2 linked regions of the Phenylobacterium zucineum HLK1 genome follow. The protein of the gene in region 2 interacts with the protein of the main gene of each other region in a pairwise test. Links are inferred from orthologs where the notes say so. Each region holds a gene or a part of one and is shown on either strand. Other genes may lie near its edges.

Evidence for each region. The genes of interacting proteins can lie anywhere in the genome.
Region 1: the proteins of ssb (region 2) and PHZ_RS18435 interact in binary tests that used the Escherichia coli proteins (3 or more experiments, as listed by UniProt). The link is inferred for Phenylobacterium zucineum HLK1 from one-to-one orthologs.

What each region holds. Positions count from the first base shown.
Region 1 is NC_011144.1:3,774,160-3,777,964, reverse strand. What follows is about bases 854-3,805. They hold PHZ_RS18435 (primosomal protein N'), read left to right. Parts: upstream 854-1,225; coding sequence 1,226-3,385; downstream 3,386-3,805. Other genes in these bases: PHZ_RS18430 (TerC family protein), read right to left, coding at 3,389-3,805; fsa (fructose-6-phosphate aldolase), read right to left, coding at 854-1,162. Outside these bases: PHZ_RS18445 (DUF484 family protein), read right to left, coding at 1-493; more of fsa, read right to left, coding at 509-853.
Region 2 is NC_011144.1:1,572,806-1,577,374, forward strand. The notes cover bases 1-2,861. They hold ssb (single-stranded DNA-binding protein), read left to right. Parts: upstream 1-1,120; coding sequence 1,121-1,603; downstream 1,604-2,861. Other genes in these bases: PHZ_RS07635 (hypothetical protein), read left to right, coding at 1-589; PHZ_RS07640 (hypothetical protein), read left to right, coding at 622-999; PHZ_RS07650 (LysR family transcriptional regulator), read right to left, coding at 1,600-2,502; PHZ_RS21595 (GNAT family N-acetyltransferase), read left to right, coding at 2,613-2,861. Also shown: more of PHZ_RS21595, read left to right, coding at 2,862-3,146; PHZ_RS07660 (sodium-dependent transporter), read left to right, coding at 3,159-4,541; PHZ_RS07665 (DUF3617 domain-containing protein), read right to left, coding at 4,546-4,569. UniProt on the Escherichia coli protein: Plays an important role in DNA replication, recombination and repair. Binds to ssDNA and to an array of partner proteins to recruit them to their sites of action during DNA metabolism. Acts as a sliding platform that migrates on DNA via reptation.

The sequences.
Region 1 (3,805 bases), 2.2 Mb from region 2 along the record:
ACAGGCCCAGGGCCGTAGGGGCGAAGCCCATGCGCGCCAGGCGCTGCGGCCCGCCCAGGATCATGTCCACCTGACCATCCACCAGATGCCGCCAGCCGGCGGGCGGGGCGCCCTCGACCTCCAGGGCGATCAAGCCGGCGGCGAGGCCGAAGCGGGTGCGCGCCAGCTCGTCCACGCGCCGGGCGAGGTCGGAATGGTTGCGCGAGTCCAGCAGGTCCACGACGGCGCCGTGGGTCTGGGCCTGGGCCGAGAAATTGGCCCGCGCGGTCTCCTCCAGCAGCTGGCGCATCTCGGCCTCGCGCTGGTGCGCGGCGTGGACGCGGGCGAGCGCGGCGGGGCCGAAGTCGACGACGTTGCCGGCGGCGACCTTCAGGCCGAGCTCGGCCAGCAGGCCGTCGTCCTCGCGCAGGAACTCGGGATTGTCGGACAGGAACCGGCGGACCTCGTCGGGCGAGAGCGCTTGGGCCGTCAGCTCACCCTGGGATCCGTCCATTCCGCTACGCCTTTCCTACAGGATCGACTGGCCCGTCTTGGCCCAGTCGGCGAGGAATTGTTGAAGCCCCTTTTCGGTTAACGGGTGCTTGAAGAGGGCCTGGAACACGTCGGGCGGGATGGTGGCGCAGTCGGCGCCGGCGAGGGCCGCTTCCTTCACGTGGGCGGACGTGCGGATCGAGGCGGCGAGGATCTCGGTGTCGAAGTCGTAGTTGTCGTAGATCGCCCGGATCTCGCTGATCAGGTCCATGCCCTCGGCGCCGTGGTCGTCGAGGCGGCCGATGAACGGGCTGATGTAGGTGGCGCCCGCCTTGGCGGCGAGCAGCGCCTGGGCCGCCGAGAAGCAGAGCGTCACGTTGGTCTGGATGCCCTCGGCGCAGAACTCGGACGTGGCGATCAGGCCCTCCCGGGTCAGCGGCACCTTCACCACGACGTTGGGGGCGACGCCGGCCAGCTTGCGGCCCTCGGCCAGCATGGTGTGGACGTCGGTCCCGGCGACCTCGGCGCTGACGGGCCCCTCGACGATGCCGCAAATCTCGGCGATCACCTCCAGCATGTTCCGGCCGGACTTGGCGATCAGCGACGGATTGGTGGTGACGCCGTCCACCAGGCCGGTGGCGGCGAGGTCCTTCAGGACGGCGACGTCGGTGGTGTCGAGGAAGAGCTGCATACTTGGCGCCTTGAGCTTGTTCGGCCCGCTTGTAGCCGCCAAGAGGGGCGGAGCGAACCCCCGATGAGCCGCATCGCCTCCGTCCTCATACCCATGCCCCTGCCCGAGGCCTTCGACTACGAGGCGCCGGAGGGGATGGCGCTCGCGCCCGGCGATCAGGTGGCCGTGCCGCTGGGCCCGCGGCTGATGCGCGGCGTGGTGGCCGCGATCCGCGACGGCCATGGGGGCAACCGGCCGCTGAAGCAGGTGGCCGAGCGCCTGGACGAGCCGCCCCTGCCGCCCGGGGCCCTGGAGTTCGTCCAGTGGGCCGCGCGCTATTCCGTCGACGCGCCCGGCCAGCCGCTGGCGATCGCGCTGCGGGGCGCCCGCGCGCCCAAGCCGAAGCCCGTGCGGATGCTGGAGGCCACCGGCCGCGCGCCGGGCCGCACGACCCCGGCCCGGACGAAGGTGCTGGAGGCGGCGACGGGTCCCATGACCGCGGCCGACCTGGCGCGGGCCGCCGGCGTCTCGGCGGGGGTCGTGAAGGGTCTGCTGGACGAGGGGTGCCTCGCCGAGCGGCTGGTGACAGAGGACGCCGCCTTCGATCCGCCGGACCTGGCGCGCAAGGGCTCGGAGCTCAACGCGAGCCAGGCCGCCTCGGCCGGAGCCCTAGCGGACATGGTCCGGGCGGGCGGGTTCTCCGTCGCCCTGCTGGACGGGGTGACCGGCTCGGGCAAGACCGAGGTCTACCTCGAGGCCGCCGCCGCGGCCCTGGCGGCGGACCCCGAGGCCCAGGTCCTGATCCTGCTGCCCGAGATCGCCCTGACCCAGGCGGTGATCGCCCGGGTGACGCACCGCTTCGGCGCCCGTCCCGGCGAGTGGCACTCGGACGTCGCGCCACCGGCCCGCCGGCGGGTCTGGGAGGCGGTCGCCTCCGGAACCTGCCGCATCGTCGTGGGCGCCCGCTCGGCCCTGTTCCTGCCGTTCCGCAAGCTGCGGCTGATCGTCGTCGACGAGGAGCACGACAGCTCGTTCAAGCAGGAGGACGGCTTCATCTACCAGGGCCGGGACCTCGCCGTGGCCCGCGGCAAGATCGAGGGGGCGGCGGTGGTGCTGGCTTCGGCGACGCCGTCGCTGGAGACCCTGCGCAACGCCGAGGCGGGCCGCTACCGCTGGCTGCGGCTCTCAGCCCGGCACGGGACCGCCCGGCTGCCGGACATCGAGCTGATCGACCTGAAGGCCACGCCGCCCGAGCACGGCCGCTGGCTCTCGCCGCCGCTGGTCGCCGCCATGGCCGAGACCTACGGACGCGGCGAGCAGACGCTGCTGTTCCTGAACCGCCGGGGTTATGCGCCCCTGGTGCTGTGCCGCGCCTGCGGCGAGCGCATGACGGCGCCCGACACCGACAGCTGGCTGGTGGAGCACCGCTACTCGGGCCGGCTGGTCTGCCACCTGACCGGCTTCTCGATGCCGAAGCCGTCGGCCTGCCCCCACTGCGGGGCGAAGGACAGCCTGGTCTCCATCGGTCCCGGCGTGGAGCGGGTCGAGGAGGAGGCGCGGCAGCTCTTCCCGCAGGCGAGGATCGCCGTCTTCTCGTCGGACACGGTGTTCGACGCCCGCGAGGCGCGGCGCCTGGTCGAGGCGATGGCGGCCGGCGACATCGACATCCTCGTGGCCACCCAGGCGGCGGCCAAGGGGCACAACTTCCCGAAGCTGACCCTCGTCGGCGTGGTGGACGCGGACCTGGGCCTGCGCGGCGGCGACCTGCGGGCCGCCGAGCGGACCTACCAGCTGCTGGCCCAGGCCACGGGGCGCGCGGGCCGCAAGGACCGTCCGGGCCGCGCCCTGCTGCAGACCTACGCGCCCGAGCATCCGGTGATGCAGGCGCTGAAGGCCCAGGATCGGGACGCCTTCGTGGAGGCCGAGATGGCCGAGCGCGAGGCGGCCGGCCTGCCGCCGTTCGGCCGGCTGGCCGCGGTGATCGCATCGGGTCCCGACGCCGCCCAGCTCGACGCCTTCACCCAGGCCATGGCCCAGGCGGCGCCCAACACGCCGGGGGTCGAGGTCTACGGCCCCGCGGACGCCCCGCTCGGGCTGGTGCGGGGGCGACGGCGCAAGCGGTTCCTGGTGCGCGCCGACCGCGGCGTGGACCTGTCGGCCTACATGGCGGCCTGGCGGGCCCGGGTCCGGCCCCCCGGACAGATCCGGGTGGCCATCGACATCGACCCGTACAGCTTCCTGTAGCGGCTAGTGCCTGGCTTCGGCGTCGGCGCCTTTCCGCGCCACCGCCTTGCGGGCCAGCATATTCAGCGCCTCCACGCCCGCCGAGAAGGCCATGGCCGCGTAGATGTAGCCCTTGGGCACGTGGAAGCCGAAGCCGTCGGCGATCAGCACGGCGCCAATCATCAGCAGGAAGCCCAGGGCCAGCATGACCACGGTCGGGTTCTTGTTGATGAAGTTCGCCAGCGGGTCGGCGGCCAGCAGCATCACGCCCACGGCGACCACGACCGCGGTGACCATGATCGGCAGGTGGTCGGTCATGCCGACGGCGGTCAGGATCGAGTCCACCGAGAACACCAGGTCCAGCAGCAGGATCTGGAAGATCGCCGAGCCCATGTTGGAGATCACCTTGGAGTCGGCGTCCATCACCCCGTGAGTGGCGGC
Region 2 (4,569 bases):
GTTGCTGGTCTCGAGCGGGCGAGGGGAGAGGACCCCGCCGCCTCCCGCCTCGCAAGGCGGTCTCGTCATCGAGAGCGGCCCTGACGACGGGCGCATCGACCCCGCCAAGCCGCTCCGCTGCTTCGTGGCCGGTCAGTTCGTCGGCGAGTTCACCCTGACCGAATGCGCGCAGCGCAACGGCGTCGCCACCGGGGCGCTCGACGTGGGGATCGACGAGACCGGCGCGCTCGCCGCCTCGCAGGAGGCGGGCCTGGTGCTCACGCCGCTGCCGCCGCCCGAGGAGGCCGAGGCCGCGCCCAGCGCCGCCGAAGCGGCCCCGCCGCCGGCCACGCCCGCCGGCCCGCTGGCGGCTTGCTGGCGGCACAGCGGCGGCCAATGGCGGCGGCTGCCGTCCGAGATGGGGCTCGACGCGTGCGTGCAGGCGCTGTTCGCCGGCCGCTGCGAGCGTCCCGGTCAGGCGACCTACGGCCGCTGGGGCCAGCAGACCCTTCGCCTCGTCACGGGGCGGGTGGAGATCTCGTCCGACAATCAGAGCTTCCGCACGCTGGTGAACCAGGGCGCGGGCTGCAGCCTCCCGCCCGCCGGGTGACGGCCCGCCCGCCGGCTGGTAGGCTCTTACGCATGTACGCCAAGCCACTCCTCCTGGTCGCCGTCGCCGCCCTGGCCCTTTCGGGCTGCGCCAAGCGCACCAAGCCGCCCGGGGACACCGGCGTCTGCTACCACGTCGTGTTCCAGAAGGACGGGACGCTGAAGTACAACAAGCTCGTGGACGCCCCAAGCCTGGAGGTCTGCGCGGCCAACCTCGAGGCCATGCGGGTGAAGTTCCTGACGCTGGGCGGCTCGCAGCGCGAGCTGGTGGGCGCCTACCAGTCGAACTTCCTCTTCATCGACCCCTACGGCATCCACACCTCGACCTCGCTCGAGGGGCCCCGCTACACCGCGCTGGTGCGGACCGGCGACGGCCGGCTCGCGATCCCGGGCGCCATGCCGCAGCAATAGCTGTGGACAGGTCCTCCTGGACCGGAACAGATGCGGAACATATTGTTTGATGTTCCGTTAACGGCGCGCTAGCTTCGCGCCGGGCAGCAAGCCCGCACCTACGGAAACTCAGGACATCGACATGGCGGGCAGCGTCAACAAGGTCATTCTGGTGGGCAATCTCGGGGCGGATCCCGAGATCCGCAGCCTTAACTCCGGCGACCGGGTCGCCAACCTGCGCATCGCCACGTCCGAGACCTGGCGCGACCGCAGCACCGGCGAACGCAAGGAAAAGACCGAGTGGCACCGGGTGGTGATCTTCAACGAGAACCTCGTGAAGGTGGCCGAGAACTACCTGCGCAAGGGCTCCACGGTCTACATCGAGGGATCGCTGCAGACCCGGAAGTGGACCGACCAGTCGGGCCAGGAGAAGTACTCCACCGAGATCGTGCTGCAGAAGTTCCGCGGCGAGCTCACCATGCTCGGCGGCCGCGGCGAGGGCGGCGGTGCGGCCGACCGTGACGAAGGCGGCTATGGCGGCGGCTTCTCCTCGGGCCCCCGCGCCCAGAGCTCAGGCCCGCGCGAGGACTTCTCGGCCGACCTCGACGACGAGATCCCGTTCTAGGGCGAGAATTCGGATGGCGCGGGGGCGGCGGGCGCCTTCGTGGCGGCGTCCACGGCCGCGGCCCGGGCGATCAGGCGCTGGGCGAGCCATTCCCCGGCGGGCGGCAGCCGACGGCGGCCTGTGCGGAGGCGCACCTTGAGGGGCGGGAACCGGGGAAAGCCCTCCTCGGGCGTGAGTTCGCGCAGGCCCGCCATCCGCGACTCCGGCAGGGGCGCGACCACGGCGCCCGACGCCACCGCGGCCCGGATCACGGTCTCGGCGTTGGAGGTCACGGCGATGCGGTAGGGGCGGGCGACCGCCCGCAGCATCTCCTGCGCGAGGCGCCGGAAGACGCTGCCTTCGAACATGAGCGCGACCGGGAGAGGCGTGAGGGCCAGGGCCGGGCAATCCTCGGCGCAGGCCCACAGGCCCCGCTCGAGGTGCACGAGCTCGCCCCGCTCGTCGCCGCCCAGCTGGTATTCGGTCACCAGCGCCAGATCGAGGGCGGCCTCCTCGAGCCGGCGCATCAGCGCGCCGGAGCCGTCGACCACCACCCGCAGATTGGTGTCGGGAAAGCCGGCGACCAGCTCGTCCAGCACTTCCGTGAGCAGGGTCGCCACGTAGGTGTCGGGCAGGCCCAGGGTCAGGGAGCGGGCGGACCGCTCGTTCATCATGGCGTCGAAGGCGATCTCGTGCGCCCGCAGGATCTCGCGCGCGTGGACGAGCAGCATCTCTCCGTCGCCCGTCAGCCGGACGCCCTGGGCGCCGCGCACCAGCAGGCGGCGGCCCGCCTGCTCCTCCAGCCGCTTGATCTGCATGCTCACGGCCGAGGGCGTGCGACCGACGGCGTCCGCGGCGGCCGCGAAGCTCCCCGCATCGACGATGGTCACGAAGGTGCGCAACAGATCCTGATCGAACATGGTTCAATTCTATTGAACTGCGATTTCAAGTCTATTCGTTCGAAAAACGCCGGTCTCGGAGGCAATGAGGCGGCCCGCGCCAGAGGGCGCGAACCGCTTCGAGCCTGAAGATGAACGAACTGGACCTCCGAAGGGCGGTCGCCGGCGACGGCGACGCGCTCGAAGACCTTCAACGGAATTCAATCACCGGCGTGGCCGCGGCGCATTACAGCCGCGCCCAGGTGGCGGCCTTCCTGCGCTGCACCGCCGGCGCCCTCCGCGCGCACATAGAGCGGGCCAACATCTGGGTGCTGACGGACCGCGGCCTCGTCGTGGCCTGCGCCGGCTGGCATCCCGCCGGGGCGCTGGCCGACCATATCGCAGCGCCGGTCGACCCGCGCGCGGTCGAGGTGCGGTCTGTCTATGTGCGCTCCGGCTGGACCCGCCGCGGGCTGGCTGCGCGCCTGCTGGACCGCGTGGAGGAGGACGCCCGGGCCTTCGGCGCCGACCGGGCGGACCTGCACGCGATGCGCGGCTCGGAGCCCTTCTACGCGGCCCGTGGTTACGCCGCCCTCGGCGACATGAGCTTCAACATGGGCGGCGTGCCGTTCCCCGGCCTCCGGATGACCAAGCCTCTCCGAGCGGCTGAACGCCTCACTCTCTGAAGGTTGACGACAATGACGATCGCAGACTCCGCCGCCTCGGGCGCGCGGACGCAAACCGGTGCGGCCGACGCCGCGCCCGAGTGGTCCTCGCGGGCCGCCTTCATCGCCGCGGCGGTGGGCTCGGCCGTGGGCCTCGGGAACATCTGGAAGTTCCCCTACATGGCCGGGGTCAGCGGCGGCGGGGCCTTCGTGCTGACCTACCTCGGATTCGTGGCCCTCGTCGGCGTCCCGGTGCTGATCGCCGAGCTGCTGCTCGGCCGGCATGGCGGGCCCAGCATCGTGCAGGCCCTCGGTCGGATGGCGGCCGGCGCCCGGGGAGGGCGGCTGTGGAACGGCCTGGGCTGGTTCGTCGCGCTGACGGCCCTGGGCGTCCTCAGCTTCTACAGCGTGGTCGCGGGTTGGGCGCTCGCCTATGCGGCCAAGGCGGCGGTGGGCGGGCTCTCGGCCCTGACGCCCCAGGCCAGCACCCGGACGTTCGACGCCCTGCTCGCCGACCCGGCCCAGATGATCGCCTGGCACACCCTGGTGATGGGCGCCGTCGTCGCCATCGTTGCGCGCGGCGTGAAGGGCGGCATCGAGCGGGCCGTGCGCTGGCTGATGCCGCTCCTGACGGCGCTGCTGGTCGTGCTGGCGGTCTACGCCGGCGGGGTGGGGGATTTCGCCCGCGCCGTGGAGTTCCTGTTCCGGCCCGACGTCTCGGCGCTCACCCCGGAGGTCGCCATGGCGGCGGCGGGGCACGCGTTCTTCACCCTGTCGCTGGGGCTGGGGGCGATGATGGTCTACGGCGCCTATGTACCGAAGTCGGTCTCGATACCCCGGGCGGCGGTCTGGGTGGCGGCGGCCGACACCGTCTGCGCCCTGCTGGCGGGGCTGGCGATCTTCCCGCTGGTGTTCGGCTTCGGCCTCGATCCGGCGGCGGGGCCGGGCCTGATCTTCGTGACCCTGCCGGTGGCGTTCGCGGCCATGCCCGGCGGCGCGGTGGTCGGGGCGCTCTTCTTCCTGCTGATCGTCGTGGCGGCGCTGACGTCAGCGGTGGCGCTGATCGAGCCTCTGGCCGCCGCCCTGGGCGGCGCGGGCGAGCGTCGGCGGGTCTGGACCCTGCGCCTGGCCGCCGGAGCGTGGGCGCTGGGCCTGGCCTCGGTGTTCTCGTTCAACCTGTGGTCGGACGTGCGGCTCTTCGGCCAGACGGTGTTCGACTTCATCGCCCATGTGACCGGCGACCTGGCGTTGCCCCTGGGCGGGCTGGGCTTCGCCGTCTTCGCCGGCTGGGTCGCCGGCCGTTCGCTCACCGCGGCCGACTTCGGCTCGCCGCGCGTGCACGCGGCCTGGCTGCTGCTGGTCCGCTTCGTCGCGCCCACCGTGCTGGCGCTGGTGTTCCTGGACCTGCTGGTCTGAGCCCCTAGTTCGCGTTCGCCTCGGCGAT